Regions from separate parts of the Pseudarthrobacter sp. NKDBFgelt genome, predicted to be linked through region 1. Evidence: riboswitches for the same ligand, from Rfam matches in the RefSeq annotation. Region 1 holds a riboswitch; the other holds the start of a gene.

Region 1 (15,495 bases):
TGACCCTCCTGGCCAACACCGACGTCAAGCAGACGGATCCTGCCACCGTTGACGTGACCACCCTGACCAAGCCCGAAACCCCGCCCAGCCCCGTGGTGGCACCGGGGGCAGAAGCCGAAGAAGGGCAGCCCGTCAAGGTCATTGCCTACATCGACTTCATCTGCCCGGTCTGCCTGCGCTTCGAAGAGACCTACAACGAGGCACTGACAAGCCTTCGCAATGAAGGCAAGATCACCATGGAGTACCGCCCCCTGGGCTTCCTGGACCGCCAGTCCAGCACCAACTACTCATCCCGGTCCGCCAACGCGGCTGCATGTGTTGCCGACACGGCCCCCGACAAGTACGGGGAATACGTCAATGTCCTCTTCGAGAACCAGCCCGCCGAAGGCGGTGCCGGCCTGTCCGATGACAAGCTGAAGTCCCTCGCCACCGACATCGGTGCGGACATCAACAGCTGCGTGGACGACAAGACCTTCCGCCCCTACGTCAAGTACTCCACGGAATTGGCAGCAAACACCGGCATCACCGGTACGCCCACGGTCTTCATCGACGGCAAGCAGTGGGACGGCGGCACCGACCTGAACGCCGAAATCCAGGCGGCAATCGACGCCAAGGCCTAACACCTTTCCCGCACCTGTACACCCAGCGGCCCGCTCCCGGATTCTTCCGGGAACGGGCCGCCGGCTTTAACCCTGAAACCTGTGGGGGCCGCCGGCGTTTTTACCACCGGCAGCAGTTGGGCTAACCTTATCTAGCGCCGTTCAGGCGCCGCCCGCAGGGGCACGCCTCCTTAGCTCAGTTGGCCAGAGCACCGCTCTTGTAAAGCGGGGGTCGTCGGTTCGAATCCGACAGGGGGCTCCACCGCCAGACATTCCGTTCAGGCCGCCCGCCTCTCCGTGCACCCCGCCAGTTAAGCTGGTGTCATCCGCATGATCAGCCTGCTGATGAAAGGAGCGTGGGTGCCATGCCCAAGACCGGCAAGAACGACCACGCCCGCAAGGAAGAGCTTCCCTCCACCCTGCAGCGCTCTGAGCAAAAGGCCCAGGACACGTTCGCCAAGACCTACGATTCAGCCCTTGAAAGCTATGACAATGACGAGGGCCGGGCTGCGCGGGCGGCCTACGCCTCCCTCAAGCACAGCTACGAGAAGGTGGGAGACCACTGGGAGCCGAAGGAAAAGCGCGGCCCCTCGGACAAGCGGGCCGAGGAGGGCGGCACGTCATCCGAGCCCACCGCGGGAGGGGTGGACGCGAACGCCTCAAAGGAACACCTCTACAAGCTTGCCCAGGAGCTGGACATCGACGGCCGGTCCACCATGGACAAGGACGAGCTGGTCAAGGCCATCCAGAAGGCCAATGACGCCGCCACCCGGAAGGCGCGCGGAAGCTAATCCCAGGCCCTGCGGCTCTTGCCGATCCACCCTCCAGGGTGTCGAATCAGAGGACACATTTCAGTCCGGTCGGATGGCAAAGACGCCAGGAGGTTTCCCATGTCGGTCAAGGGCACCAAGGACCCAGGCAGGACGGCAGCTGGCCGCAACGGAGCCGAATCGCGCCGTGCAGACGCCTCTGCCGGAATTGCCGCGGAGGATCCGGCCAGAATCCGGAATGTGGCGCTCGTAGGCCATTCGGGCGCCGGAAAAACCATGCTCATAGAAGCACTGCTCGCTGCCCAGGGAATGATCACGCGCAAAGGATCCATCCCGGACGGGACAACGGTCAGCGATTCCGACCCCGCTGCCGTGCACCAGCAACGCTCCGTGACCCTGTCTTTGGTGCCGCTGCTGATCGACGGCATCAAAGTGAACCTCCTGGATACTCCCGGTTACCCCGATTTCATCGGCGAGCTCCGGGCGGGCCTGCGCGCGGCGGACGCCGCCTTGTTCGTGGTGTCCGCCGTCGACGGCATCGACGCCACCACCACCGCGCTGTGGGGTGAGTGCGAGCTCATGCAGCTGCCCCGCGCCGTCGCCATCACCCGGATGGACCACCCGCGGGCAGATTACGACGGCGTCCTGGCCGCCTGCCGGAAGTCCTTCGGCGAGGGCGTCCTGCCGCTCTATGTCCCGGTGCGGGCGGGCGGTGAGGTCACCGGCCTGCTGGGACTGCTGTCCGGCACGGTTACGGACTATTCGTCCGGGGAGCCGGCCGCTGCCGTGCGGGCAGCGGATGCGGCGGAACTCGCCGCGTCCGGTGCCGCCAGGGGTGATCTCATTGAGGGGATCATCGCCGAGAGCGAGGACGAGACCCTGATGGACCGCTACCTCGAAGGCGAGGACATCGACACTGATGTCCTCATCGCCGACCTGGAAACCGCCGTCGAACGAGGCACCTTCTTCCCGGTCCTGTCCACGTCGGCCGTGAGCGGGCTGGGCACCGCGGAACTCCTGGAGGTGCTGGTCCGGGCCTTTCCGTCGCCGCCGGACGGCAGCGTGCCCGGGGCGACCGACCTTGGCGGTTCACCAGCAGATGCCTTGCGGTGCGATCCCACGGGACCGCTGGCGGCGGAGGTGGTCCGGACCTCCGTCGATCCGTTCCTGGGCCGGGTGTGCCTGGTCCGGGTTTTCTCCGGGACGCTGCGGGAGGATGCGCCCGTGCACGTCGGCGGCCACGGGCTGGCGGACCGCGGCCACCCGGACCACGACTCGGACGAACGCGTCACGCACCTCTACTCACCGCTGGGGGCCTCCCTGCGGCCTGTGCCGTACTGCGTGGCCGGCGACATGTGCGCGGTGGCCAAACTGGGAAGCGCCGAAACGGGGGACACTATTTCCGGACGGGACCGGCCCCTGCTGTTGGCCACGTGGGAGATGCCCGAGCCGCTGCTGCCGGTGGCGGTGGAACCCGATTCGCGCAGCGACGAGGACGCGCTGGCTCGCAGCCTGGGGAAGATCGCGGCCGGCGATCCCACCCTCCGTGTGGAACGCAACTCAGAAACGCACCAGCTGGTCCTTTGGTGCATGGGCGAGGCCCACGTCGAGGTAGTCCTGGACCGGCTCCGCGACCAGGGCGTGAAACTGCACACGGTGGACGTGGTGACGCCCCTGCGGGAAACCTTTGCAGCACCCGCGGCAGGACACGGCCGGCACGTCAAGCAGTCCGGAGGCCACGGGCAGTACGCCGTCTGCGACATCGACGTGGAGCCGCTTCCCCGCGGCGGGGGGTTCGAATTCGTGGACAAGACGGTGGGTGGCGTTATTCCTGGGACCTTCATCCCGTCCGTGGAAAAGGGCGTCCGTGCGCAAATGGAGAAGGGCGTGAGCGCGGGTTTCCCCGTGGTGGACCTGCGGGTCACCCTGACAGGAGGCAAGGCGCACAGCGTGGATTCCTCGGACGCAGCATTCCAGGCGGCGGGGGCACTGGCCCTGCGGGAGGCCGCGGCGGCCGGGCGGATCCAGCTGCTTGAACCGGTCTCGTCAGTGACCATCTCGGTGGCGGACGAGCACGTGGGGTCAGTGATGAGTGACCTGTCATCCCGTCGCGGCCGGCTCACCGGCACCACGTCCTCGGGCGGGGGCCTGACTGAAATCGGCGCTGAAGTCCCGGACCAGGAGCTCCTGCGGTACGCCGTGGACCTGCGGGCGCTCACCGCCGGAACGGGGCGCTTCCGCCGCCGGTACCTGCGGCATGATCCCGTGCCTGCCAGCTTCAGCCCCTCGTAGCAGCCCTCCAATGAACGCGGCTGCCAGGAAGATCCAGCGCGTCTATCTCACGCTGACCCTGGGAAACACCCTGGCGGCCTCGTTCATCTGGGGAATCAACACCCTCTTCCTGCTGGACGCCGGGCTGACCAACCTTGAGGCCTTCGCCGCGAACGCCTTCTTCACCGTGGGCATGGTGCTCTTCGAGGTGCCCACCGGCGTGGTGGCGGACAGTTGGGGGAGGCGGGCTTCCTTCCTGCTGGGGACCGTCACGCTGGCCGGGTCCACCTTCCTGTACTTCCTGCTGTGGCAGTTCTCGGCCCCGTTCTGGTGGTGGGCCGGCGTCTCGGTCCTGCTGGGCCTGGGCTTTACCTTCTTTTCGGGGGCGGTGGAGGCCTGGCTGGTGGACGCCCTGCGCTTTTCGGGATATGAGGGCGGGCTGGAGGTGGTGCTCGGGCGCGGACAAATGGTGTCCGGGGTCGCCATGCTCACCGGCTCCGTGGCCGGTGGGGTGATCGCCCAGGCCACGAACCTGGGGGTACCGTTCCTGGTGCGCGTGGGTGTGCTGGTGGCGATGTTCGCGGTGGCCTTCCTGCTCATGCACGACGTCGGCTTCACGCCTGAACGCTCGGCCCACCCCGTGCAGGCCACCCGGGCCGTCCTCAAAGCTTCAGTGGACGGGGGCCTCAAGCATCCGCCGGTGCGGTACATCATGCTTGCTGCGCCGTTTACCGAGGGCGTGGGCATCTACGTCTTCTACGCTCTGCAGCCCTACCTGCTGCAGCTGTTTGGAGATCCCCGGGCCTATGCCATCGCCGGCCTGGCGGCGGCACTGGTGGCAGGAGCGGACATCGTGGGCGGGTGGATGGCGCCGCGCATCCGGAAACTGGTCAAACGGCGGACCAGCGTGCTGATCGCCACCAACATCGTCAGCGCAGTCATCCTGGTGGTACTGATGTTCACCACCGTCTTTTGGCTTGCCCTTGCGCTCCTGGCGCTGTGGGCCGTGGTGGCCTCGGCAGGCACTCCCGTGCGGCAGGCGTACCTGAACGACATGATCGCATCGAAGCAGCGGGCAACAGTGCTGAGCTTCGATTCCCTGATGGGTTCGGCAGGGGGAGTCGTGGTGCAGCCTGTGCTTGGCAGGACTGCAGACCTCTACGGCTATCCGGCTTCCCTGGCCGTGGGCGGTGCGCTGCAGCTGATCGCCGCACCTTTTATCCTGCTCAGCCGCAGGCAGCGACCGCCGGCGGACACGGCCTCAGAGGGAACACCGCCGGCGCCCTAGCAGCGGCCCCGGCTACGGCGGACGTTCCGGTCAGTCGGAGTCCATCAGTCCGAGCAGCTTCTTGGCCGCTTGCCTGATGTCATCGTGCCCGTACTGCGCCGCCCTGCTGTCCAGCGTAGAAGCGAGGAGGCAGGGAAACCGGCACGGATTAACGCCGGCGAGACAGCGACGAAACGCGCCCACAACAATCGCTGCGTAGCTTTCAGGCATGATCGCAAACATCTCCGACCGGTTCCGCGCGTGGCTCATTGACACGTTTACCTACGAATCCGGCCAGCAGGCAGCCGATGCCATGGCTGATGCCACCCGCTGGGGATGGCTGCCGGCCCTGAGCGGAGTGGCGGCCGGGGCAGAACACGCCAGGCGGAGCCACAATGAATCCGTGGTCCAGGGCAGCGGAGTGTCCGGTTGAGCACACTATTGCGCCGGTAGCGGGATCATGCCCTAAACTGCTTCACTGAGGTGCCTGAAATGGCGCTGCGCAGCAACGAAAGTGAACACGCTATGGCTACCGATTACGATGCCCCACGCAAGCAGGAAGAAGAAACTCCGGCCGACTCGCTGGAGGCCCTCCAGGCGTCGCGTAGCGGCAACGCGCAGACCGCAGTCATTGACGTCGATGAGAACGACACCGCCGAAGGCATAGACCTGCCCGGCGCGGATCTTTCCAACGAGGAACTGACGGTCATTGTTGTTCCAGAGCAGTCTGATGAATTCACCTGCTCATCCTGCTTCCTGGTCCGCCACCGCTCCCAGGTTGCCCGCGAAAAGAACGGCATGAAGTACTGCCGCGACTGCGAAGGCTGACTCCTCCCGAACTTCCTGCGCCGGCCACCTCCAAAGGTGGCCGGCGCTTTTTCGTCTCCTGCCGCCGTCGTTATGCCGGTAACGGCAAGGTGCAGGAACAGCGCAGCAACAGGTCAGAAACAGCCCGTATGGGGCCAAGGAAAGCCCGTTTTCCGCCCCGGATTTATGCGCGCGTGATGCGCGGCACCGCAGCCTAACGGTTGCGCGGCGAAGCGGCCACAGGCCTCGATCTGCGCCGAAAACGCTCCTACCCTTGAGCTATCACATCGCTCTACGCATGGGTGGCCCCACAATGAAAAAGTTCTCCACCTGGCTCGCCGCCATCCTCATGGCCGCCGGGCTCGGAATAGTGGCACCGGGGCCCGCCTCGGCAACCACTTCCTATTGCGGGCTCGTCTGGGGGTCCCTGGCGAAAGCCGACCGGGACATGAGCACCGCCAACGTTACCAACGTCCGCACGGGGCAGCACTACTGCTTCGACAGGATGGTGGTGGACCTCAACGGCCCTGCCGCCGGCTACACCGTGAGGTACGTTCCCCAAATAGTGCAGGACGGATCCGGGTTCACCATCCCGGTCCGGGGAAACGGGCGCCTGCAGGTGACAGTCAACGCACCCGCCTACGACGGGAACGGTAACTCCACCTATAACCCGGCTGACCCTGCCGAGCTCTCTAACGTGGCCGGTTACCAGACCTTCCGCCAGGTGGTCTGGGCCGGGAGCTACGAGGGCTACACCAGCATTGGCCTGGGTGTCCGCGCCCGACTTCCGTTCCGGGTCTTCACCCTGGACGGGCCGGGTTCGGGATCCCGCCTGGTGGTGGACGTGGCGCACTACTGGTGACAGGTGGCCCTAGACGGAGAGGTGCCGTTCCCCCTGTGTGCGGGGAACGGCACCTTTCCTGCGGTCGGGCGGTTGGACTAGCTCACGGCGGCTACTCCGGCACCACCAGCGCGGGGGTATCCCGCTTAAGGGTTTCGCCGCGGAAGAAGCCGGGGCGGACCTTGGCCATGATGAGCATGACGGCGGCGCCTGAGGCCAGGATGCCGACTCCGAGGACGAACACCAGGCCCACTCCAAAGATCTCCGAGCCGCTGCCGAACTCCGGGGCCACGCTGTCCACTGCGGTCTGCAGGAACACCACGAACAGCCCCACCCCGCCGAGCACCGGGCACACCAGGCGGAGAACGAAGTGCCGCAGGCTGTCGAAAACGCTGTGGCGGAAGTACCAGGCGCAGGCCAGCGCGGTCAGCCCGTAGTAGAAGCAGATCATCAGCCCGAGTGCCAGGATGGTGTCGTTGAGGACGTTCTCGCTGACCACATGCATCACCGCGTAGAAGCCGGCAGACATGATGCCGGCGGCAACGGTGGCGAAGCCCGGCGTCGCGAACTTCCTGCTGACGCGGCCGAACGGTGCGGGCAGGGCGCCGTAGAACCCCATGGCCAGCATGCTCCGGGAGGGTGACATGAAGGTGGACTGCAGGGAAGCGGCCGAGCTGGACAGTACGGCAAGGGACATCAGGATGGCGAAGGGACCCATGATGGGGGAAGCCAGGGCGGTGAAGATGTTCTCGTGGATCTCGGTATTGTTCAGGCCGTTGCCGGTATCCCCGACGCCGGCGAACATCATGGTGGCGATGCTCACCAGCAGGTAGATCGCCAGGACAATGAGGGCGGTGAGCGTGCCGGCGAGCCCGGAAGTCTTCCTGCCGTTGGACGTTTCCTCATTGACCGTCAGGCAGACGTCCCAGCCCCAGTAGACAAAGATGGAGAGCGAGATGCCGGCGGCGATCTGACCGAAGGTCTCGATCCTGGTGACGTCGAACCATTCCCAGCTGAAGGGAATGGCGGTTTCCGAGGAAGACCAGTTGGCGAAGGCCATGACCACAAACAGCCCCAGGACCAGCAGCTGGAATCCCACCAGGCCGTACTGGACGAGCTTGGTGGTGTGGAGTCCGCGGTAGCTGACCCAGACCGCCAGGGCTACGAACACAAAGCAGGTCAGCACGTTCAGGGCTTTGTTTGCGGACAGGTCCGCGAGCTCCGGGGAGCCGGTCAGCTGTGACAGGAAGAGGTAAAAGAAGTCGACGGCGACGCCCGCGAGGTTGGAGAGCACAATGATGTTCGCGGCCAGCAGGCCCCAGCCTCCCATCCAGCCCACCCAGGGGCCGAAGGCCTTGGTGACCCAGGTGAAGGTGGTGCCGCTGTCCGGGAAATCGGCATTGAGTTCCCGGTAGGCGAGGGAGACCAGGATCATGGGGATGAAACCGATCAGGAAGATGACAGGCAGCTGGAGCCCGGCTTCGTTGACCGTGGGACCCAGGGCGCTGGTGAGGGTGTAGGCGGGGGCGATGGTTGAAATGCCCAGGACGACGACGGCGAGCAGGCCCAGCTGCCCGCCCTTCAGTCCTTTGGGACTGGTGCCGGACGTCCCCGGGGAGTGCGGCCCGGAACCGGCAAGGGATGTTCTGGTGCGGATGGTCTCGGTCATGGCACCACTTTCTGGAAGATGTTGAGACAACGGTCACTATATGAATGGCGTTCATTTAGTATGAGTGGATGTGATGCAGGACGCAAGGGGAAATATGAATGCCGTTCGTTTATGTCCGTGTTCACAAATTAGTAAGCTCACTGAGAAATCCTCCGCCGACCGGCCACAGCACGCTGCGGTGCTGATAGCGTCGGGACTACTGGACCCACTTGAGGAGGACGCATGAAAGCTTCACCGACACTGACCAACAACCTGCAGGCCGTGCTCGCCGACCTGATCGAACTGCACATCCAGGGCAAGCAGGCGCACTGGAACATCGTGGGAACCAACTTCCGCGACCTGCACCTGCAGTTGGATGAAATTGTGGACGCTGCCCGCCAGTTCGCTGATGACACTGCCGAGCGGATGCGGGCACTGCACGCCCTGCCGGACGGCCGCAGCTCCACCGTGTCCGGGTCCACGAGCCTGGCCCAGTTCCCTGAAGGCCTGATCAGCACCAAGGACGCGATCGAACGCATCGTCGCTGCCCTTGAGGCTGCCGTTGGCACCATGCGCAAGGTTCACGACGAAGTGGATGAAGAGGATCCCACCACTGCGGACCTGCTGCACGAGTTCATCGCCAAGCTGGAGCAGTATGCCTGGATGGTCAACGCGGAAAACATGAAGCCTACTGCCAGCGTTACGGCGCCGGACGCAAAGTAGCAGCGTCCGCAGCGAAGCGGAGTGCAGGGCGCCCGCGGCCGGAGGTGGAATCCTCCGGCTGCGGGCGCCTTTTGCTGTCCCCGGTGAGCAGGGCCCCTTTCAGCTGTCCGCCTTGGGCACTTTCCGAAGCACGACGGCGGCGAGGACTGCCGCCGTCGCCATCAGTACCAGCCCAATTGCTGCGGTGATGTGCACTCCCGAATCGAACGCCGCTGCCGCGGCCAGGCGCACGGCGTCTGCCATTGGCTGCGGCAGCCGGGCCGCCATCTCCACGGCGCCGGCGAGGGTCTCGCCGGCCTGCGCAGTTCCCGCGGTGGGGGCGGCGTCGGTGATGCCCGCCGGCAGCCGCAGGTTGTGCTGGTAGGAGGCCGTAAGAATGGAGCCCAATACCGCGGTTCCCAGCAGGGCGCCCACCTCGTAGCCCGTCTCGGAGATCGCTGCTGCTGCGCCTGATTTTTCCGGCGGCGCACTTCCCAGGATGAGGTCGTTGGAGATTGTCTCGGCAGTCCCCACGCCCAAGGCGAGGATCAGCAGTGCGGCCAGCAGCAGTGAGGGACCGCCCGCATGGCTGCCGAAAGTGACCAGGCTGTAGCCCGTTGCGCTCATCGCGAGCCCGGCCGCCACCACGAAGCCGGGGCGGACTTTGCGTACGGCCGGCACCGCGGCAAGCCCCGCAATAACGGTGGCCACCAGGGCCGGAATCATCGCCATTCCGGCGGCCGAGGGTGACATGCCCTCGATGAGCTGAAGGTGCTGGGCCAGGAAGAGGATGAACCCGTTGAAGGAGAACAGGGCCAGGATGTTGGCGGTGATGGCCATGCTGAAAACCCTGTTCCGGAACAGGGAAATGTCCAGGAGTGGGCTGTGCAGGCGCTGCTGGCGGCGGACAAACACAACACCCATTGCCACGCCGAATGCCATGGTTCCCAGTGCTGCGCCGCCGGGCCCTTCGGTGGCGAACTCCTTGATCCCATAGACCACCGGGGCCATGGTGAACAGCGAGAGCAGGATGCTGGGCGCGTCCACCTTCCCCGGGGACGGGTCCCGGGATTCCGGAATGAAGGCGGGGCCCAGGACCAGGAGGGGGAGCATGATGGGCACCGCGACCAGAAGCACTGCTCCCCACCAGAACTGTTCCACCAGCCAGCCGCCAAAGATCGGCCCCAGCGCGGCGCCGCCCGAGAACCCTGCGGCCCAGACCGCGATGGCCAGCCGCCGCCGGTTGGGATCCGGAAAGATGTTCCGGATCAGCGACAGCGTGGAGGGCATCAGCATGGCGCCAAAAAAACCCAGCGCGGCCCTGCCTGCAATAAGCCAGCCAGCGCTGGGGGCAAAGGCGGTGGCTGCTGATACTGCCGCGAAGCCAATACTGCCGATGATCAGCAGCCGCCGGCGTCCGATCCTGTCGCCCAGGCTCCCCATGGCAACCAGCAGCCCCGCCAGTACCAGCGGGTAGGCGTCCACGATCCAAAGAAGCTGAACTCCCGAGGTGTCCAGGGCGCTCGCGATGGCCGGCAGCGCAAAGGTCAGCGCCGTGTTGTCAACGGCTACCAGCAGGACGGGGAACATCAGTAGCGCCAGCGCCAGCCAGTCCCGCCGGCTTGCCCGGAAGCGGCTGCCTGCGGGCAGGGGGGACAGGGTGGGGCTGAAGCTGTTCGGCTGGGCGGCGGCGGACGGTGTCATGGAATTAACTGTACCGTCTGGACGGTATAGTTAAGAAATCGAATCCCAACCGTGCATGATGGGACCATGGCCAGGAAACCCGTCGCGCGAGATGCAGTCCTCGATGCTTTTGAAGAGCTCCTTATCGACGTGGGGGAGCGGGCGGCCACCCTCGATGCGGTCGCCAGGCGGGCTGGCGTCTCCAAGGGCGGCCTGCTGTACCACTTCCCCAACAAGGAAGCGCTGATCACGGCCACCCTCGAGCGGCTGGACCGGCTGGCGGGGGAGGACCTCGCGGCGATGGCGGCCGCGAAGGAAGGCGCCGCCGCGTACTTCATCCGATCGTCCCTCTGGTCCGACACCCCCATGGACCGCTCCTTTGTTGCTGCCACCCGCCTGGCGGAAGTGGCGCACGAGGAGGCACGGCGCCGCTTCGCGGCGATCCAGCAGCAGTGGCTGGACCTCATCGGGAAGGATGTGGGCACGGCAATGGCCAAGGCGGTGCTGTACATGGGGGATGGGCTGTACTTCAATGCCATGTGGGAGAGCGGGCCGTCCGGTAACCCCGGGAACAGGCGGGAAGATGTGGAGGAACTCCTGGCGGCAGTGGAGCGGCTGAAGGGCTGACCGGCATTTGCCCGCGGGCCCGCAGCGTAGGAGAATTGGTCCATGTGTGGGCCGTCACCGGCAACCACAAACACTACAAATCAATAGCCTTTGATCTGCGGCGGGAGAGTTCTGCCAGAAGGTACAAGCAGGCGCCGTAGGAGCAATACCTCCCCAGGAATCTCACAGGCCCATGTACCGCCGCGGCGAGGCAACTCTGGAAAGCAGCAGGCTGTCGGCTCGGAGATCCGGTTCCGGAAATCCAGGCAGCTGTGCTCACCGACGGTGCAAGCGAGGCCAGCCCAGGCAGGCCACGCGGAAACTCTCAGGTCCAATACAGAGCGGGGAGGGACACGAATCGATGTGGCGTACCCTGCGCCGCCCTATCTATGGAGTTCCTCGTGACTGTATCTCCGGCCTCCGCCACCCCGGCAACCGCCACCCATGCTTCTGCCGAACCCGCTGCCGCAGCCTTCGTTGACCGGCACATCGGCGCAAGGCGCCAGTCCGACGTCGACACCATGCTCAAGGCCGTGGGATACGACACCGTGGACGCACTGGTAGATACCGCCGTCCCCAAGGACATCCGGCAGGACTCCCCGCTGGAACTGGCAGGCGCGCTGAGCGAGGTGGAGGCCCTCGCTGAGCTCCGCAGGCTGGCCGGCAAGAACAAGACGGCCGTGCAGATGATCGGCCAGGGCTACTACGACACCGTTACGCCGCCGGTGATCCGCCGCAACATCCTCGAGGGGCCGGCATGGTACACCGCCTACACGCCCTACCAGCCGGAGATTTCCCAGGGCCGGCTCGAGGCGCTGCTGAACTTCCAGACCATGGTGCAGGACCTGGTAGGCCTGCCCATCGCCAACGCCTCCCTGCTGGACGAAGCCACCGCCGTGGCCGAGGCCGTGCTGATGATGCGCCGGGCGAACAAGGCCACAGGGCAGAATGCAGATGCCCGCGACGGCAAGACGGTGCTGGACGCAGACTGCCTGCCGCAGACCATTGCCATTGTGAAGGGCCGCGCCGAAGCGCTCGGCTTCGAGGTTGAAGTGGCGGACCTTTCCCAAGGACTGCCGGACGGCGCCATCAACGGGATTGTCCTGCAGCAGCCTGGTGCTTCCGGCCGGGTCTTCGACCACTCCGCGGTGATCGCGGAGGCCAAGGAGCGCGGCGCCCTGGTGACCGTTGCAGCCGACCTGCTGGCCCTTAGCCTGATCACCCCGCCGGGCGAGCAGGGCGCGGACATCGCCGTGGGCTCCGCCCAGCGCTTCGGCGTCCCGCTGTTCTACGGCGGCCCGCACGCGGCCTACATGGCAGTCCAGAAGGGCCTCGAACGCTCGATGCCCGGCCGCCTGGTGGGCGTCTCCAAGGACAACGCCGGCGTTCCCGCCTACCGCCTGGCCCTGCAGACCCGCGAGCAGCACATCCGCCGCGAAAAGGCCACGTCCAACATCTGCACCGCCCAAGCGCTGCTCGCCATCGTGGCTTCGATGTACGCCGTCTACCACGGCCCGGAGGGCCTGAAGGCGATTGCGCAGTCCGCCCACACCCATGCCAGGAGCCTGGCTGCGTCCCTCAAGGCCGCAGGCCTCGAAGTGCTGCACACCAGCTTCTTCGACACTGTCACGGTTTCGGTGCCGGGCAAGGCTGCCGGAGTCGTCGCCGCGGCCGAGGCGATGGGCATCAACCTGCGCAGCATCGATGCCGACACCGTCGGCTTCTCCACCGATGAAACCACGACGCCGGACATTGCCGCCCGTGTCCTCGACGCTTTTGGCGTGAAGGCCTCCGGCGTCCCGGCCACGGCGGACGGCGACGCAGCCTTCGCGCTGGATAGCTCCGTCGAACGCTCCTCCGACTTCCTGCAGCACCCGGTGTTCAATACGCACCGCTCCGAGACCCAGCTCCTGCGTTACATCCGGAAACTCAGCGACCGGGACCTGGCGCTTGACCGCACGATGATTCCGCTGGGTTCATGCACCATGAAGCTGAACGCCACGGCCGAGATGGAAGCCATTTCCTGGCCGGAGTTCGCCTCCATCCACCCGTTCGCTCCGGATTCGCAGACTGAGGGCTGGCGCGAACTCATTGCGGACCTGGAAGCGCAGCTGACGGAGATCACGGGCTATGACCAGGTGTCCATCCAGCCGAACGCCGGTTCGCAGGGTGAGCTCGCGGGCCTGCTGGCGATCCGCGGCTACCACCACTCCCGCGGCGACCAGCAGCGCAACGTCTGCCTCATTCCGGCGTCGGCCCACGGCACCAACGCCGCATCGGCCGTCCTGGCGGGCATGAAGGTTGTTGTGGTGGCGACCGCATCGGACGGCACCATCGACCACACCGATCTTGCCGCGAAGATCGAAGCCCACAAGGACGTCCTTTCGGCGATCATGATCACCTACCCGTCCACGCATGGTGTGTACGACTCCGATGTTCGCGAGGTGTGCGACGCGATCCATGCCGCCGGCGGCCAGGTGTACGTTGACGGCGCCAACCTGAACGCGCTCGTTGGCCTGGCGCAGCCGGGCAAGTTCGGCGGCGACGTGTCGCACCTGAACCTGCACAAGACCTTCTGCATCCCGCACGGCGGCGGGGGACCCGGCGTCGGACCCGTTGCTGCCAAGGCGCACCTGGCACCCTTCATGCCCGGCAACGCCGCCACCTGGACCGAAGGCAACGACGTCCCCATCTCCGCCTCCAATTTCGGTTCCGCCGGCGTGCTGCCCATTTCCTGGGCCTACGTGAAGCTGATGGGCGGGACCGGTCTCACCGAGGCCACCAAGTCCGCACTGCTCGCGGCCAACTACGTCGCGGCACGGCTGAACGAACACTTCCCCGTCCTCTACACCGGCGAAGCCGGACTGGTGGCGCACGAGTGCATCCTGGACCTGCGCGAACTCACCGCCCGCACCGGCGTCACCGCCGAAGACGTGGCCAAGCGCCTGATCGACTACGGTTTCCACGCGCCCACGCTGGCGTTCCCCGTGGCCGGCACGCTGATGGTGGAGCCCACCGAGTCCGAGGACCTGGGGGAGATCGACCGCTTCATCGAAGCCATGATCGCCATCCGCGCCGAGATCGACCAGGTGGCGAACGGCGACTTCACGGTGGCGGACAGCCCGCTCCGGAACGCCCCGCACACCGCTGCCGCCGCCATCAGCAGCGACTGGGACCGCGCGTACCCGCGCGAGCAGGCCGTGTTCCCGGTGAAATCACTCAAGCAGGACAAGTACTTCCCGCCGGTGGGCCGCATCGACGGCGCAGCCGGTGACCGCAACCTGATCTGCTCCTGCCCGCCGCTCTCCGAATTCGAAAACTGAGGACGCCTGCCATGGCTGAGAAGCGCACCGCCCTCTATGACGAGCACACGAAGCTGGGTGCCTCCTTCACCGACTTCGGCGGCTGGCAGATGCCCCTGAAGTACAGCTCCGAACTGGCCGAGCACCACGCCGTCCGGAACTCCGCAGGGCTTTTTGACCTGTCCCACATGGGCGAGGTCTGGGTCACCGGGCCGGAGGCCGCCGCGTTCCTGGACTATGCGCTGGTGGGAAAGATCTCGGCCATGGCCGTGGGCAAGGCCAAGTACTCGCTGATCTGCACTGAAGACGGCGGCATCATCGACGACCTCATCACCTACCGCCGCCCTGCGGCCGATACCGCAGGAGACGGGACGGACCGCTTCCTGGTGGTTCCCAACGCAGGCAACGCGGACGTGGTGGCCGCGGCCCTGGCCGAACGTGCAGCCGGGTTCAACGTCCGGGTGGACGACGCCTCCGCGGCCACCTCGCTGATCGCCGTCCAGGGTCCCAGGGCGCAGGAGTTGCTGCTGCGCCTTGTCCCGGCTGCCCAGCACGGGCTGGTCACGGAGCTGAAGTACTACGCCGCCGTGGAGGTTCCGTTCCTTGTGGGAGGTGCCGGGCAGGAGCTCCTGCTTGCGCGCACCGGCTATACCGGTGAGGACGGCTTTGAGATCTTTGTGGCGAACGACGACGCCTCCGCCCTTTGGCAGGCACTCGCCGCCATCGCGGAGGATGGGGAGCTGACGCCTGCCGGGCTGGCTTCGCGCGACTCCCTCCGACTTGAAGCGGGGATGCCGCTGTACGGGAACGAGCTCTCGCTGCAGGGTGACCCCTTCGCCGCCGGACTGGGACCCGTCGTCGCGCTCTCCAAGGAAGGCGACTTCGTGGGAAAGGCCGCCCTGGCCGCCAAGAAGGAGGCCGGAGCCGGTTCCACTGCAGGCCGCAGGCTTGTGGGACTCAAAGGACTGGGCCGGCGCGCCGGCCGCGCACACTACCCCG
Region 2 (15,495 bases), on a different contig from region 1:
CGCGGATTGCCAGCAGGCCGGCCAGTTCACCCTGGGAGCCGGCGTTGGGCTGGATGGACACCTGGTCGTACCCGGTGATCTCGGCGAGGTCGGCTTCGAGCCCGGCAATGAGTTCGCGCCAGCCTTCGGTCTGGGAGTCCGGAGCGAACGGGTGGATGGAGGCGAACTCCGGCCAGGAGATGGCTTCCATTTCGGCCGTGGCGTTCAGCTTCATGGTGCACGAACCCAGCGGGATCATGGTGCGGTCCAGCGCCAGGTCACGGTCGGAGAGGCGGCGGATGTAGCGCAGCAGCTGGGTTTCGGAGCGGTGCGTGTTGAACACCGGGTGCTGCAGGTAGGTGGAGGTGCGCAGCACGGACTCCGGCAGCTCAAAGCCCTCGCCGGAAACAACCGGACCGGCGCCAAAGGCGACCGCCACCGCGGAGAGGACCTCCGGCGTCGTGGTTTCATCAACGGACACGCCAACCGTGTCCGCGTCGATGAGGCGCAGGTTGATGCCGCGGGCCTCGGCGGCCGTTATCACCTTGGCAGCCTTGCCGGGCACGCGGACGGTGAGGGTGTCGAAGAAGGACTCGGACACCAGTTCGCGGCCGGCACGCTTCAGCGTCGCTGCCAGGGCGCGGGTGTTGTTGTGGACGCTTTCGGCGATGGCCTTCAGGCCGTCAGGGCCGTGGTAGACGGCGTAGAAGGAGGAGACGATGGCCAGCAGTGCCTGCGCGGTGCAGATGTTGGACGTGGCCTTCTCGCGGCGGATGTGCTGCTCGCGGGTCTGCAGGGCCAGGCGGTAGGCCGGGACGCCGGCGTTGTCCTTGGACACGCCAACGATGCGGCCCGGCAGGGTGCGTTCCATGCCTTCGCGGACGGCCATATAGGCGGCGTGCGGTCCGCCAAAGAACAACGGCACGCCGAAACGCTGGGTGGAGCCGACGGCGATGTCCGCACCCTGCTCGCCGGGAGGGGTGATGAGGGTGAGGGCCAGGAGGTCGGCGGCGACCGTGACCAGTGCGCCGCGTTCCTTGGCCTCGGCGATCACACCGGAGTGGTCCCAGACCCGGCCGGAGACGCCGGGCTGCTGCAGGACTACGCCGTTGATGTCGCCCTCGGGCAGTCCGCCCGTGAGGTCCGCGACTTCAACCTCGAAGCCGAGGGCCTCGGCGCGGCCCAGCACGATGGCGATGGTCTGCGGGAGGAGGTCGGCGTCCAGGACGGTCTTGCCGTCCTTGGCAGTCTTGTTCTTGTTGGCGCGGCGCATCAAGAGCACGGCTTCGGCCACGGCGGTGGCCTCGTCGAGGAGGGAGGCGTTGGCCACCGGGAGCGCGGTGAGGTCCTGGACCATGGTCTGGAAGTTGAGCAGCGCCTCAAGCCGGCCCTGGGAAATCTCCGGCTGGTACGGGGTGTAGGCGGTGTACCAGGCGGGGGCTTCAAGGATGTTGCGGCGGATTACCGGCGGGGTCACAGTGTCGAAGTAGCCCTGGCCGATCATCTGCACGGCCATCTTGTTCTTGCCGGCCAGCTTGCGGAGCTCGGCGAGGACCTGGACTTCGCTGAGGGCGCCCTCAAGGGTGAGCGGCTTGTCCTGGCGGATGGAATCCGGAACCGCGCTGTCCACGAGGCCATCAAGGGTGTCGTAGCCGACGGCCTTGAGCATGGTGTCGATATCGGACTGGCGGCGCGCGCCGATATGGCGGTCAGCGAAGGTGGTTGGGGACGAGTGAACCGTCATGAGAGGAACTCCATAATTCAGGTGGCGCCTTAGCACCACGTTGATTCGGGTTCCTCCCCGCTCTGTATTGGACCTGAGAGTTTTGCGTTGCCCTGCTGTTCAGCGGGGCGCCACTTGCACCGTCGGTGAGCCCGGTTGCCCGGACTGCTTTCCAGAGTTGCCTTGCCGCGGCGGTACGTGGGCCTGAGAGATTCCTGGGGAGGATTTGCTCCTACGGCGCCTGCAGAACGTACCGGCAGGACTCTCCCGCCGCAGATCATAAGCATGTGCCACTGGTGGGTGACACGGCTCACAGAATATCGTGTTGCAGTGGCGGATGCAACTTGCCACCGCAAAAGACGGCATCACGACGGCGGGACGCGCCCGCATCATCCATCCCGCCAACCCGCAAGGCAGCGCCCGCAACGAAAGTCCGAGCAATATGACCCGCCCGTGAGCCTTGCCACAATCGGCATCCGGTTGCCACAAGCAAGCGTAAGGTTGACCATATGCATGCATATGCATGCATTTATCCATGAACGCAAAGGAGACGTCCCATGAAGGCATGGCAGTTCACCGGCACCAACAATCCACTCCAGCTCAACGAGGTCGCAGAGCCCGCCGCCGGTCCCGGCCAGGTGGTTGTCAACGTCAAGGCCGCCGGGGTGTGCCACTCCGATGTCACAGCGATTGACGACGCCGGATGGATGCCCCTCTTCCCGGAACTCCCCCGCACCATGGGCCACGAAAACGCGGGAGTAATTACCGAAGTGGGCGAAGGCATGGAGCACTGGAAGGTCGGCGACAGGGTCGGCCTCTCTCCCGTCATGGGCGATGGCGACGCAATCGGCTACGGAAAGTGGGACGGCGGCTTTGGCCCCAAGCTGCTTGCCACGGACGACAACCTGGTCAGGCTGCCGGATGAGGTTTCCTTTGAGCTTGGCGCCATGGCAACAGATGCCGGACTCACGGCATACCACGCCATCATGGCCGTCGGCGGAGCCAAGGCCGGGATGAAGGTTGGCGTGATCGGGCTCGGCGGCTTGGGCTACATCGGCGCCCGCGTCGCCGTACTGGCAGGTGCCGAGGTGTACGGCGCGGAAGTGAATCCCGAAACCCAAAAGCTGGCCGACGAGATCGGCCTTGCCGGAGTCGCCGCCTCCATCGACGCATTCAAGGACAAGGACCTCGACCTGATCGTGGACTACGCCGGTTTTGGCACCACGACCGCTGCGGCCCTTGAGACCCTCGCCGAATTTGGCACGCTGGTCCAGGTGGGCATGGGACGCCTCGAGGCGACCATCAACACCTACCCGCTGATCATCAAGCAACTGTCCATCAAGGGCTCCAAATCGGGCACCAAGGAGGACCTCGAGAACCTCTACGCCCTGATGAAGTCAGGCCAGCTGAATCCGCCGATGAACCTGATTACCCAGGCAAACATCCCCGGCGCCATCGACAAGCTGCGCAAGGGCGGCGTTGTTGGCCGCTTCATCGCCGTCTACGGGGGCTGACCCCCACGCGTAATCCGGGGACGGAGGCGGAGGGCACGTCCCGCCGCCTCCAGCTTTGCCCCGCAGGCTGGTGCCCTACCGGCTCTCGGCGCCGTTCCTCCTGCCGAGCCGGTATCCGGCCCAGAATGCGAGCAGCAGCAGGCCCACGACGGCGATGGCCAGGCCCGCCTGCGTCCCCGGGCTGAGGAACGCCATGCCGGTGCCGGAGAAGGGCTGGTTGCTCAGCGGCGCGTAGGCGAACCAGCCGATATAAGTGTTCCTTTTGAGCCAGGCCACCAGGCATCCCACCAGCAGGACGAGGAGCCCCGCGATCGGCAGGACCACACCCGGGATCCGGGCCGGTTTCCGTGGCTGCTGTTCTCCAGATGTGCTGTTGTCCCCCATGCAGGCGAGTCTAGCCGGGCTGCCGGCCGCGTCCCGCCGTCGGGCGCTCCCCCGGGACCGCCCTCCCCCGAGGCCAGGGAATGAACCCATCCTCGGGGAACAAGCCGGACGGGCGCGGCGTTGGGATACCTACGACACGTCCGCCGCCAGCTGCGCGGCACCCAACAGAACGGAACCCCCATGGTCAGGGCTATCTGGAACGGAAAAGTCATAGCCGAATCCACGGACACCGTGGTGGTGGAGGGCAATCACTACTTCCCCCGCGACGCCGTCAACGCCGGCTACTTGAGGGACAGTGACCTGTATTCCGTCTGCCCCTGGAAAGGCCGGGCCAGCTACCACACGCTGGAAGTGGACGGGAAGGTCAACGTGGATGCGGCCTGGTTCTACCCTGAGCCAAAGCCCCGCGCCAAGCAGATCGAGGACCGGATCGCGTTCTGGCGCGGTGTCACCATCGAGGGCTAGCAGGCCTTCCCCTCACGCGGGAGCCGCCTGGGGCAAGAGGACGACGGCGGGACCTCCCGCCGTCGTCCGCTTCCGTTTGAGGGGTCCCGGATGGGTCTACCGGCTGGTGGTGGCCCGGGGGTAACGTGACGATCAGGCTGACACCCGTTCGAGGAGGAACCCGGCATGGAAGTCATCACGATCGAAACGCCGCAGCTGGGCGACCGCACCTACCTGGTGCATGACGGCGCGGTGGGAGTGGTCATCGATCCCCAGCGGGACACGGACAGGGTGGAAAAGGCCGTCTCGGACGCAGGTGTGCGGATCACGCACGTGGCCGAGACCCACATCCACAACGACTACGTCACCGGCGGGCTCCAGCTGGCCCAGGACCACAACGCCGACTACCTGGTCAACGCCGCGGACGATGTCCCGTACAGCCGCCAGCCGATCTCCGACGGGGAAACGGTGCAAGTGGGACGGATGGTCCTCAAGGCCGTGGCCACGCCGGGGCACACCCACCACCACCTCTCCTACATCGTGACGGACGGTGACCAGCAGGCAGTGTTCTCGGGCGGCAGCCTGCTCTACGGCTCGGTGGGCCGCACCGACCTGGTCAGCGAGGAAGACACCGTGCCGCTCACCCACCACCAGTACAGGTCGGTCCGGCGGCTGGTGGATGAAGCGGGTGGGGACGCCGGGCTCTACCCCACCCACGGTTTCGGTTCCTTCTGCTCCTCGGGCCCGGCCAGCGGGGCGGAATCCTCCACCATCGGCGAGCAGCTGCAGGAAAACCATGCCCTGACGGACCCGGACGAGGACCATTTTGTCCGTGAGCTGATCCACAACCTCACGGCCTATCCGTCCTATTACGCCCATATGGCCCCCATCAACATGGCCGGCCCCACCGCGCCGGACCTGGACCTGCCCGACTCGCTGGACCAGGACGAGCTGGCGTCCCGGCTGGAGCGGGGCGAGTGGGTGGTGGACCTGAGGAACCGGGTGGCCTTCGCCAACACCCACCTGAGCGGCAGCCTCAGCTTCGAATACGGCGACGGCACCCAGTTCACCGCCTTCCTGGGCTGGGTCCTGCCCTGGGACGAACAGCTGACGCTGGTGGGTGAACGCCAGGACGTGGAGAACGCCATCCGGGACCTGTCCCGCATCGGCGTCGACAACCCGGACGCGGCCATCGGCGCCGGCCCAGCGGACCTCGCGCCCCGGGCGGCAACCTCCTCGTATGACAGCGTCGGCTGGCAAGAGGTGCTGCAGAAGCCCAAGGATGATCCCATCCTCGATGTCCGCCGCACCGACGAGTTCAACGAGTCACACATCCAGGATGCGGTGAACATCCCGCTCCACGAGCTGCTCCGGCGCATGGACGAGGTACCCGCCGGCCGGCTGTGGGTGCACTGCGGCTCCGGCTACCGCTCCGCCGTGGCCGCCAGTCTCCTGCAGCGGACCGGCCGCGACGTGGTCCACATCGACGCCAGCTTCGGCGACGTGAAGAAGGCCGGCTTCACGCTGGCGTGAGCCAGCAATGGTGAACGGACGACGGCGGCACGTCCCGCCGTCGTCCGCTTGCGTTGTGCCCTGACTAAAGGGTTGCCGCCTACAGGGTTGCGGCTTCCTCCTCCGCCAGCCTGATCATGCGGAGTTCATCCTCCACAGCGCGGGACGGCCAGTAGTCCTTGGCCAGCTCGCTGGCCCGGACCCGGTCCGCTTCCGGGAAGAGCTTGCCGAGCAGCCCCGCCGCCTGCATCAGGGCGATCAGCGCTATGGTCCTGGCCTCGGGCGCCGTGGTTCCGGGCTTCGTAGTCCCGGGCTTCGCGGCCTCCGGCCCGGCGGCTTCCGGCCCTGTGCCAGCAGCTGCGCCCTCAGCTCCCCCGCCCTCAGCCGCGCCGGTATCCGGCGGCTGCAGGTTGGACGGCGCAGCCCTGAGTGCTGTCCGGATCTTTTCCAGCAGCGCGGCCTCGGGGGCATGGTCCTTTTCCGGATACCGCGCGGCCCGGAAACGGCCCAGGTGCTTCTCGCCGACGTGTTCCACGATGCCCGCCGACGCCATCTGCTCGTAGATGCGCTGCGTCTGGGCACGGCCTTCCAGCATGGAGACCCAGCGCCTGGCGCTGTGCGGCCGCGACTTGCCGCGGATGAGCTCCAGCTCGTGCTGGAGCTCCGTGTCAGGTGTGGCACCCGTAGCCCGGACATGCTTGCCCTGCAGCTCGATGGCACCGACCAGGTCCAGCTCGGCCAGGATTGCCCCTGCCACCGTGGTCCTGAGTGCGAACACCGGAACTTCGGGTTTGCCGTCTTTGTCATCGGTGGCCAGGAGGAGGAAGGCCTGGGGAAGGCTCAGTTCAACCGCTTGGGGTGTTTCCGCGTTCATGGCACCATGGTGCGCCCGCACAGCGGCACCCGCTACGGCCAAAGTACCTGTTTCCCCCACGGACGCAGGTTTAAGCTGGTATCACAACGTCCCTTCCAGCGCCGCGGAGGCCGCCATGGACACCGAAACCGCCGAGGTGGTTGGCCATGACGTCACCACCATTACCTGCGTCTGCGGGAACACCGTCAGCAAGGACGGTCTGATCCAGGCCAACGCGCAGGGCATCCCCGTCCACTCAGGAGATTCCCCTGCCCCGCCGGAGCTGGCGGAGTGGCCCGCGGACGAGGACCTTTACACCCTCTGCCCCTCCTGCGGCCGCGTCTACCGTGACGCCGTCATCGAGGAAACAGGAACCGCGCCCGTCGCTTTCCGGGTCGACGTGAAGGAGGCACCCATTGCGGAGGCCATCCGGGTCCACTGGAACCTAAGCACCTAAGCCAAGGGGGAAGCGGACGACGGCGGAACCTCCCGCCGTCGTCCGCTTGCGTGTCGCACCCGGAGGGGGTGCCCGCGCCCCGCGATGCTGGCACACTAAGCCAATGAACGAGGCACTCTCTCCCTCCCGCAGGCCCGGCATCCGGGCCGCGATGTTTGTTGATTTCGACAACGTGTTCACCGGCCTGCAGGCCCTGGACCCGCTGGCGGCGAAGCGGTTTGCCGAGGACCCCAAGCATTGGGCGGATGCGTTGTCAGCCGGCGGGTCCGGGGAGGGTGCCCGCCGCTTCCTGATCCGCAACTGCTACCTGAACCCGATGGTGTACTCGAAGTACCGGACCTACTGGACCCGCGCCGGTTTCCGGGTGATCGACTGCCCGTCGCTGACGCAACGGGGCAAGAGCAGCACGGACATCAACCTGGTGCTGGACGCGATGGACGCGCTGTCCGGCAGCGGCGGGATCGAGGAGTTCTTCATCGCCTCGGCCGATGCCGACTTCACGTCCCTGATCCAGCGGTTCCGTGCCGCAGACCGGATGACCACCGTAATCGCTGCCGGCGCCGTGGCCTTCGCCTACCGGGAGATGGCGGACCATGTGGTGGAGTCGCACGACTTCGTGGCGATCCTCCACGGCACCACCGCCGAACCCATCCACGCCGTGGCGTCCCCGAAGCTGCCGCAGGCCCCTGCCGCTGCCAAGGCAAAAACCAAAGCCAGCTCCCCCGCCGTCCGCGAAGTGCTGGATTTTGTCCGCTCCGCGCCTGGGCCGGTGGTGGGGGCCATGGTGGCGCACCGGGCGCTTACGGCGGAACCTTCCTTGAAGACGGACTGGGGCGGGTTCGGAAAGTTCGGAACGTGGGTTTCCCAGATCGCCAAGGACGTGGAATATTCGGCCGCGCAGGGCGGCTGGGTGTGGGACGCCAAGCGGTTCTCCAGCGAGGATCTTCCGCTGCCTGCGGACCTCCAGCCGCGCGTGGAGGAGCAGGTCACGCGGGTGACGGATGTGCCTGCACTTTCCGCCGCGCAATTCCGGCAGATCTTCACGGCCATGGCAGCCCGGCTCCGGGACCAGCCGGCGCTCAACCGTACCGAACTCTCCCGGCAGGTGCGGGACGACTGCGTCAGCGCCGGCCAGCCGGTCTCCCGCAACGCGGTCAGTTTCGTCCTGCAGGGGCTCGCCTACGCCAATTTCCAGTTCAATGACAAGGCGACCGCGGCGGAACTGGCGGCGGCGTGGACGGCCAACGTGGAGGAACTCTGCCGGGTGGCCCTGCTGGAGTTCGACACCGGCGAAAAGGCCGCGGTGCGGCGCTGGGCGAGCGGCGGGCTGCTGGAGAACGGACACGCTTAAACGGACGACGGCGGGTGTGGCGCCGGGTGGGCTGGGCGCCGGGTGTGTCGGGTACCGCGTGTGTCGGGTACCGCGTGTGTTGAGTACAGGGACGTTCGGCTCTGGGGCCGTCCCCCTCGTGTTGAAAGACTGGCTTGCATGAAGTTCCTCCACAACCCGCCGCGCTTCCTGTTCTTCACCGGCAAAGGCGGGGTGGGCAAGACCTCCGTGGCGTGCGCGTCGGCGCTCTCGCTTGCCCGGGCCGGCCGGAAGGTGCTGCTGGTCAGCACCGACCCCGCGTCCAACATCGGTCAGGTCTTCGGCCTGGCCGTTGGAAACACCGTCACCGCAATTCCGGAAGTGCCGGGCCTCTCTGCCCTGGAAATCGACCCGGAACAGGCAGCGGAGGCTTACCGGGAGCGGATCCTCGCCCCCGTCCGGGGAGTCCTGCCGGAGACCGAACTGGCCGGCGTTGCGGAGAGCCTCTCGGGTTCCTGCACCACGGAGGTGGCCTCCTTCGACGAGTTCACCAGTCTCCTCGGGGACGATGCGGCCTATGCGGAGTACAGCCACATCATCTTTGATACGGCCCCGACGGGCCACACCATCCGCCTGCTGCAGCTGCCCGGCTCATGGACGGATTTCCTTGCCACGGGCGCGGGGGAACCGTCCTGCCTGGGTCCGCTGTCCGGGCTGGACAAGCACAAGGAGGTGTATGCCAGGGCGGTTGAGGCACTCGCCGATCCCCTGCGCACCCGCCTTGTGCTGGTGACCCGGGCGCAGCCGTCGTCCCTGAAGGAGGTGGAGCGGACCTACCTTGAGCTCAACCAGATCGGCATCCGCGGCGGGTACCTGGTGGTAAACGGCGTCCTGCCCGAGGCCGCCGGCGAGGAGGAGCTGGCGAAGGCCTTGCGTGCCCGGGAAGCCGCGGCCATGGCGGCCATTCCCGGGGTGGTCGCGGAGCTCCCCCGCGACGTCCTCGAGCTCAAACCCGGCAACATGGTGGGTATTCCGGCGCTCGAATCCCTGGTTGCTCCCACGGCGGGCGCGGATGCTGAGGAGGGCCCGTCGTCGGCCATTGACATCGAGGACGCACCGCTCGCTGCGCTGGTGGACGGCATTGAGGCCGACGGACACGGGCTGGTGATGTGCATGGGCAAGGGCGGCGTGGGCAAGACGACGGTGGCTGCGGCCATTGCGGTTGCCTTGGCCAGGAGGGGTCACGCGGTCCACCTCACCACCACCGATCCGGCGGCGCACCTTTCCGAAACGCTGCACGGTTCTGTCGCGGGGCTGACCGTCTCCCGCATCGATCCTGCGGCGGCCATCCAGGAATACCGTGCCCACGTGATGGACACCAAGGGCCGGAGCCTGGACGACGAAGGCCGGGCGGCGCTGGCGGAGGACCTGATGTCGCCCTGCACGGACGAGGTTGCGGTGTTCCGGCAGTTCTCCCGGGTTGTCCAGGAGTCCCGGCGGCATTTCGTGGTGATGGACACCGCACCCACCGGGCATACGCTGCTGCTGCTGGATGCCACGGGTTCGTACCACCGGGAGATTTCCCGGCAGGTGGGGGACTCGATGGGATTCGTGACGCCGCTGATGCGCCTCCAGGATCCGGTGGGAACAAAGGTCATCCTGGTGACGCTGGCCGAGACCACGCCCGTGCTGGAAGCGGAGGAACTCAAGGCCGACCTAGAACGGGCCGGGATCCATCCCTGGGCCTGGGTCATCAACAACTCCATCGCCGCCGCCCACCCGCGCTCGCCGTTCCTCCGGGCCCGCGCCGTCCATGAGGCGGACCAGATCACCAAGGTGCGGGCGTTGGAGGAGCGGGTTGCCCTCATTCCCCTGCTGCCGGAAGAGCCCATTGGCGAGGCGAAACTGACGTCGCTGACGGCTTTCACCAGCGAGCGCGTATAGCAAAAGGTGGGAAAGGACGACGGCGGGACCTCCCGCCGTCGCGCCTTGCCTCCTGCAACGTTTACGCAGCCAGCGGCATGTCGAACAGTTGCTCAGCGAGGCTGATGAGGTGGTGGGGCGCGTCCGTCTCTTCGCCCGGGTCCACGTAGCCCAGGAAGAGCGCCGTTCCGTGGATGGTGTCATCCGGCTCGACGCCGGCTTCGCGGATGAGGACTTCCGCCCGCAGGTTGGGAAAGGACCGGCTTCCGTCATTGTTCAGGTAGGCGCGCCAGCCGCGGCCGGCGATGTATCCGATGTTTCCGGCAGCCACTCGCTGGAGTGCTGTGGCGTCCAGAACCAGGGGTCTGAGGTGCACCGGGTGGGCCAGGCGGGCCGGAACCACCAGGGCGTTGCAGGAGAAGTTCATGGCGTGTCCTTGGAACTGAGCACGGGGGGTGCAGACGGGTGGAGCGCGGGCAGCCGGGCGGGCTAGGAGTTCCGTTCCCGGCTGCCCGCGGGCTTGTCAGCGCTGGTTCTTGCGCGGCTTTGCGAAATTCAGTTCGCTGTTCTCGTTTTTAGCCCTTTTATCGGCACGCTTTTCGAGAATTGTCTTGCCGGCCTTTTTTACTGCGCCGCTTTTGGGGGATTTTCCGGACATCGGAATCACGCCTTTCTGTGCTTTGCGTTACCCAGTACCATACCTACTTTTATTTTTTTCGCCAGTCCTTCGCAAACCGCGCGTTTCCGGGCGTCATCGCGCTCACCGCTGCGCGCCGAGCCGCACCAAAATTTTGTGCCACTTTTCCAACAATGAGCCTTGCCCCCGCAGTTTCACGTCCTCTGGAATTCCCAAATAAAACCGCAGTCCCACTCCAGGCTAAACGTGACTGCAGGCATCATGCAGACAGGAATTTTCCTGCGGAGGATTAAAAAAAGGGAGATGGGCCGGAATCATCCACGGGGGTTTGTTGGAGTGAAACGCCCTGGGCGCGGAGGTAGCATGCCCACATGAGCACCCGGGATACTCCTGCACAGATCGGTGACCTACCCCCGATCGGACGCCCAGCAAACAGCGCCCTGCTCGCGGCCGGCGTCAGCTCGCTGGTCCAGGTGGCCGCCTGCAGTCGCAGCGAATTACTCGCTATGCACGGGGTCGGTCCGAAAGCGGTCCGCATTCTGGAGGCTGCACTTGAGGCTCAAGGGCTGCGGTTAGCCGGCTGTCCCCCAACAGGGAAGCGATCAGTCCAACTGGGACAGGAGTAGCGGCGCAAAACGACCATGCTCTGCAACGCTCCAACCCACCTGTGGCGGGGGCTGGAACCAGCCATTAGGCTGAGCAAACCTATCTCAGGGATGGGTTTGGGGGCACAAGGGGGCAGCCGGTGGTACCGGATTTCGGCAAGAAGGGTTTTCCAGGCACGTTTGTTGGTGGACGGAACATCCCGGGCGTCCGGCGTTCGCCGAGCGGGCGCATCCCCCAGTGGGCGATCGATGAGGCCCTCGGGAAGCTGCAGGATCCCGAGCCCTGGCGTACAGTCACTGCACCAAAGGCAGGGAAAAGACGCGGCTACCGCAGGATCAAACAAGCAGGGACCCGCAAGTGGAGGTCGCGGTCAGCAACGGTCCTGGGCCTCGCGCTCGTCATCGGGCTTTACTTCACTCCCACACTTTTCGACCGGTTTGTCCTGTCCGCTGCACTGCCCCACCTGCCCGGATCAGATGTGCCTCCACCGGGGATCGAAGCTGCTTCGTCTCCGCTCGGCGTCCCGCCTGCCACCACCGGGTCTACCGCGTTCGTCCTGCAGGAGTCTCCTGACCCTGACCAACCATTTGTGGCCTACGACCCGTGCCGCCCGGTCCATTACGTGGTCCGCCCGGATTTGGCACCACCGGGTACGGAGCAGCTCATCCGGGAGTCCGTAGCCGCGGTTTCTGCTGCTACCGGACTGCAGTTTGTCTACGACGGGCCTACCTCCGAGGCGCCGTCATTAGACCGCGAGGCTTACCAGCCTGACCGGTACGGCAAGAAGTGGGCGCCGATCCTGGTTGCGTGGTCCACACCTGGGGAAGCGCCGGAACTGGAAGGGAGGGTTGCGGGGACCGGCGGCAGTTCGTCGATCCAGGTGCCAGGCGAGCCCTATGTGTACGTCAGCGGCCAGGTCCTCCTCGACGCACCGGGCCTCGCGGAAACGCTTGCCTATCCCGACGGGCAGGCCCTGGTTCGGGCTGTCATCATGCATGAGCTGGCGCATGTCGTCGGGCTGGACCACGTCAACGACCCCACCCAGCTGATGTACGAATAGAACAGCGGGCAGCTGGACTTCGGCGCCGGCGACCGCGCCGGCCTGGCATTGTTGGGGACCGGCGAGTGCGTCCCGCGGATCTGACAGCGGGCTGATCCGCCGGTCCCCCACAGGTTTTAGCGGGCGGTTGGCGCCGGCTTCTCCTCAACCGCTCTCCCACTAAGTGGTGCAGCTGCTCGGCGTGGCCGCGCGGGGCGTGAGCCTTGTCTTCACCGTTTTCGTAGGCGTTCTCGGCGTGGAGGCTGATGTCGAGTCCCTTCGCCTCCACCGGCGCCGCAACCCGGATGCCCATGGTCAGGTCAAGGACCTTTGCGATCACCCACGTGACCGTGAAGGTGTAGGCGAAGACTGCCAGGATGGCCAGGGCCTGGCGGCCGAGGAGCTCGAAGCCACCTCCGTAGAACAGCCCCGTCGCGCCGCTGGGTGCCTCCGGTGTGGCGAGGATGCCGATCAGGAGGCCGCCCACCACGCCGCCAATCAAGTGCAGTGCCGTGACGTCGAGGGCGTCGTCGAAGCCGAGCTTGTACTTGAGTGCAACGGCGAAATAGCAGACTGCGCCGGCGGCTCCGCCGATGGCCAGGGCAGCGAGCGGGGTGACGGCACCGCACGACGGCGTGATGGCCACGAGGGCGGCGATAGCGCCTGAGGAGGCGCCGAGGGTGGTGGGGTGGCCGTCCCGGATCTTCTCTACGAGGAGCCAGACGACGACGCCCGCGCAGGTGGCGGCGACAGTGTTGAAGACTGCCACGGCGGCATTGTTGTCCGCAGCGCCCAGCCCGCTGCCGTCGAATCCAATCCATCCCGTGAAGAGGAGCCCGACGCCCAGGAGGGTCAGAGGCAGGCTGTGGGCCTTGGGCTGCACGGGCCACGTGCGGCGCTTGCCGAGCACAAGAGCCAGGGCCAGCGCGGCCACACCTGAGTTCACGTGGATGGCCGTGCTCCCGGCGTAGTCAATGGCGCCCAAAGTGTTGGCGATCCAGCCGCCCCGGACCGAGCCGTCCGCCGAGTCGAACGCGAACACCCAGTGCGCCACCGGGAAATAGACCAGGCTCGCCCAGATCCCGGCGAAAGCCAGCCAGGCGCCAAACTTCATCCGGTCTGCCGCCGCACCTGCCACGATGCCGGCTGTCAGCCCCGCGAACATCAGGTGCAGAGCCGCCAGGGCGAGAGGCGGCAGGGCGGCGTCGTCAGGGGCGGTCAGAAGCTGGCCCAGCCCGGCGAACTCCAGCGGGTTGCCCAGCAGGCCCAGCCCGCCGATGGAATTGCCGAAGACGGCGGAGTAGCCGAAGGCGATCCAGAGAACGCCCACGACGCAGAAGGAGCCGAACACCATGAGCATCATGTTCATGGCAGTCTTGCGGCTGACCATTCCGCCGTAGAAGAGCGCCAGGCCGGGCAACATCAACGCGACTGCAATGACGGCGGTGAGCACCCACGCCGTGTTGCCCGCGAAAGTGGCAGTGTCCATACGAATCTCCAAGGGCTAGGTGACGGGCACGCCGCCCGGGGAGCGGGGCGCCAGCGTTTCGATACGCTATCTAAATTCTTGGAGCCGACGTTTTCGATGCCATATCGAATTCGTTTCGGATGGATTAACTTTCGGCAGAAGGGTTCCACCCGGCAGTAAGATCCGCAGCCTCCGCCCGGACAGCGGCCAACTTGCCAGGGGCCGCCAGCAGCCGGGCGAGGGTGGTGTCTGCGCTGAGCCCGGAGACCTGTTCCGCGGAATACGAGCGCAGGCCCGGCAATGGCTGGCGATAGTGCCGCTGGAGGCCCTCGTTCAGACCCAGCGCAGCCGTGGCGGCATCTTCGGACTCAACAGCCTGGAACTCGCCCGACTCGACACCCTGCCGGACAATTGATGCCGTCAGCCCGTGCAGCGCGGCGTAGTCGTCAAAGAATGCGCCGAAGTTCTGGGGCTGGGACCGCGCCACCCGCTCGAACTCGTAGAAGTCCAGGGGCGCCGAGCACAACTGCATGGCATCGGCGTGCAGGACGGCATACAGCCGGGGTGCGGCCGGACCGGACTGCCCCTCCAGCGACGCAGCCAGGGCCAGGGAGCTGCGGTTTTCCTCGAGCAGGGCCTGGAGGATGTGCTCCTTGCGGGCAAACCAGTAGTAGAGCGAGGACTGCCGCAGCCCGGCACTGCGGGCAATTTCACTCATGGTGGTTTCTGCGTACCCTTTTGCCACGAACAGCGCGGTGGCCTCACGGATGATGTCCTGCCGCGGGGAACCCGTGGGGGCGCCGCTCAGCCGCGGCCGGCCTGCAGCCGATGGTGCAGCATCCTTTGTCATCTCATACCTCTGCTCCCGCTTTTCCTGAACCTACCCCAGAGCCTATCTGCGAATGATTTACGGGCGTGAAACAATTTCGACACTCTATCGAAATTGCCGGTGGACAGACTTTCAATAACTTATCGAAAAGGCGTCGGCCAGGATGCCGAAGCGAACGAACAAGGAGACACCATGAGTGTGGAAACAGCACAGGCCGCAGTTGAGACAGTGCAGCAGAAGCTCCGGGAAGCTGGGGTCAAATACGCAATGTCGAGCTTCGTCGACCTGCACGGCAACATCAAGACGAAGTTCGTTCCGCTCTCGCACCTGCCGCAGATGGCCGCCGGCTCGGAACTGTTCACCGGCGCCGCCCTGGATGGCCTCCCCCAGGACATCAGCGACGAGGAACTCTCGGCCATTCCCGACCTGGACAGCGCCGTACAGCTGCCCTGGCGCAAGGAGGTGGCCTACTTCGCCAGCGACCTTTACACCGAGGGCAAGCCCTTCGAGGCGGCTTCACGGAACATCCTGAAGCGGCAGCTTGAAGCCGCCAAGGAGCTGGGATTCACCTTCAACCTGGGTATCGAGACCGAGTTCTTCGTCCTGAAGGACACCCCCGGGGGCCCTGTTGAGGTCAGCGACCGGGACAACCTCAGCAAGCCCTGCTACACCGCCCCGGCCGCGCTGGACAACTTCGACTGGCTCACCGAGATGGTCGAGGCAATGAACGACATGGGCTGGGGCGTCTACTCCTTCGACCACGAGGACGCCCAGGGACAGTTCGAGATCGACTTCAAGTACTCGGACGCCCTCACGAT

The links. A riboswitch is a leader RNA that binds a small molecule or an ion and turns the genes downstream of it on or off. The one in region 1 is predicted to bind glycine.
Region 2: linked by a shared signal. The riboswitch ahead of gcvP (aminomethyl-transferring glycine dehydrogenase) and the one ahead of gcvP (aminomethyl-transferring glycine dehydrogenase) in region 1 are both predicted to bind glycine.

What each region holds. Positions count from the first base shown of each region.
Region 1 is NZ_JBJURL010000065.1:8,199-23,693, forward strand. It holds gene ACKAE7_RS15815 (thioredoxin domain-containing protein) at 1-620, shown strand, start outside; tRNA gene ACKAE7_RS15820 (tRNA-Thr) at 785-861, shown strand; gene ACKAE7_RS15825 (ChaB family protein) at 965-1,390, shown strand; gene ACKAE7_RS15830 (elongation factor G-like protein EF-G2) at 1,490-3,661, shown strand; gene ACKAE7_RS15835 (MFS transporter) at 3,672-4,928, shown strand; gene ACKAE7_RS15840 (hypothetical protein) at 5,137-5,340, shown strand; gene ACKAE7_RS15845 (DUF4193 domain-containing protein) at 5,433-5,735, shown strand; gene ACKAE7_RS15850 (hypothetical protein) at 6,028-6,576, shown strand; gene ACKAE7_RS15855 (APC family permease) at 6,668-8,224, opposite strand; gene ACKAE7_RS15860 (Dps family protein) at 8,447-8,926, shown strand; gene ACKAE7_RS15865 (MFS transporter) at 9,026-10,609, opposite strand; gene ACKAE7_RS15870 (TetR/AcrR family transcriptional regulator) at 10,676-11,215, shown strand; glycine riboswitch at 11,307-11,405, shown strand; gene gcvP (aminomethyl-transferring glycine dehydrogenase) at 11,584-14,517, shown strand; gene gcvT (glycine cleavage system aminomethyltransferase GcvT) at 14,529-15,495, shown strand, end outside.
Region 2 is NZ_JBJURL010000042.1:4,473-19,967, forward strand. It holds gene gcvP (aminomethyl-transferring glycine dehydrogenase) at 1-1,723, opposite strand, end outside; glycine riboswitch at 1,885-1,982, opposite strand; gene ACKAE7_RS12465 (zinc-binding dehydrogenase) at 2,260-3,216, shown strand; gene ACKAE7_RS12470 (hypothetical protein) at 3,292-3,600, opposite strand; gene ACKAE7_RS12475 (DUF427 domain-containing protein) at 3,781-4,065, shown strand; gene ACKAE7_RS12480 (MBL fold metallo-hydrolase) at 4,231-5,577, shown strand; gene ACKAE7_RS12485 (GOLPH3/VPS74 family protein) at 5,657-6,430, opposite strand; gene ACKAE7_RS12490 (hypothetical protein) at 6,546-6,866, shown strand; gene ACKAE7_RS12495 (NYN domain-containing protein) at 6,970-8,217, shown strand; gene arsA (arsenical pump-driving ATPase) at 8,356-10,119, shown strand; gene ACKAE7_RS12505 (hypothetical protein) at 10,181-10,525, opposite strand; gene ACKAE7_RS12510 (hypothetical protein) at 10,622-10,756, opposite strand; gene ACKAE7_RS12515 (peptidase) at 11,481-12,401, shown strand; gene ACKAE7_RS12520 (ammonium transporter) at 12,370-13,869, opposite strand; gene ACKAE7_RS12525 (TetR/AcrR family transcriptional regulator) at 13,994-14,698, opposite strand; gene glnT (type III glutamate--ammonia ligase) at 14,870-15,495, shown strand, end outside.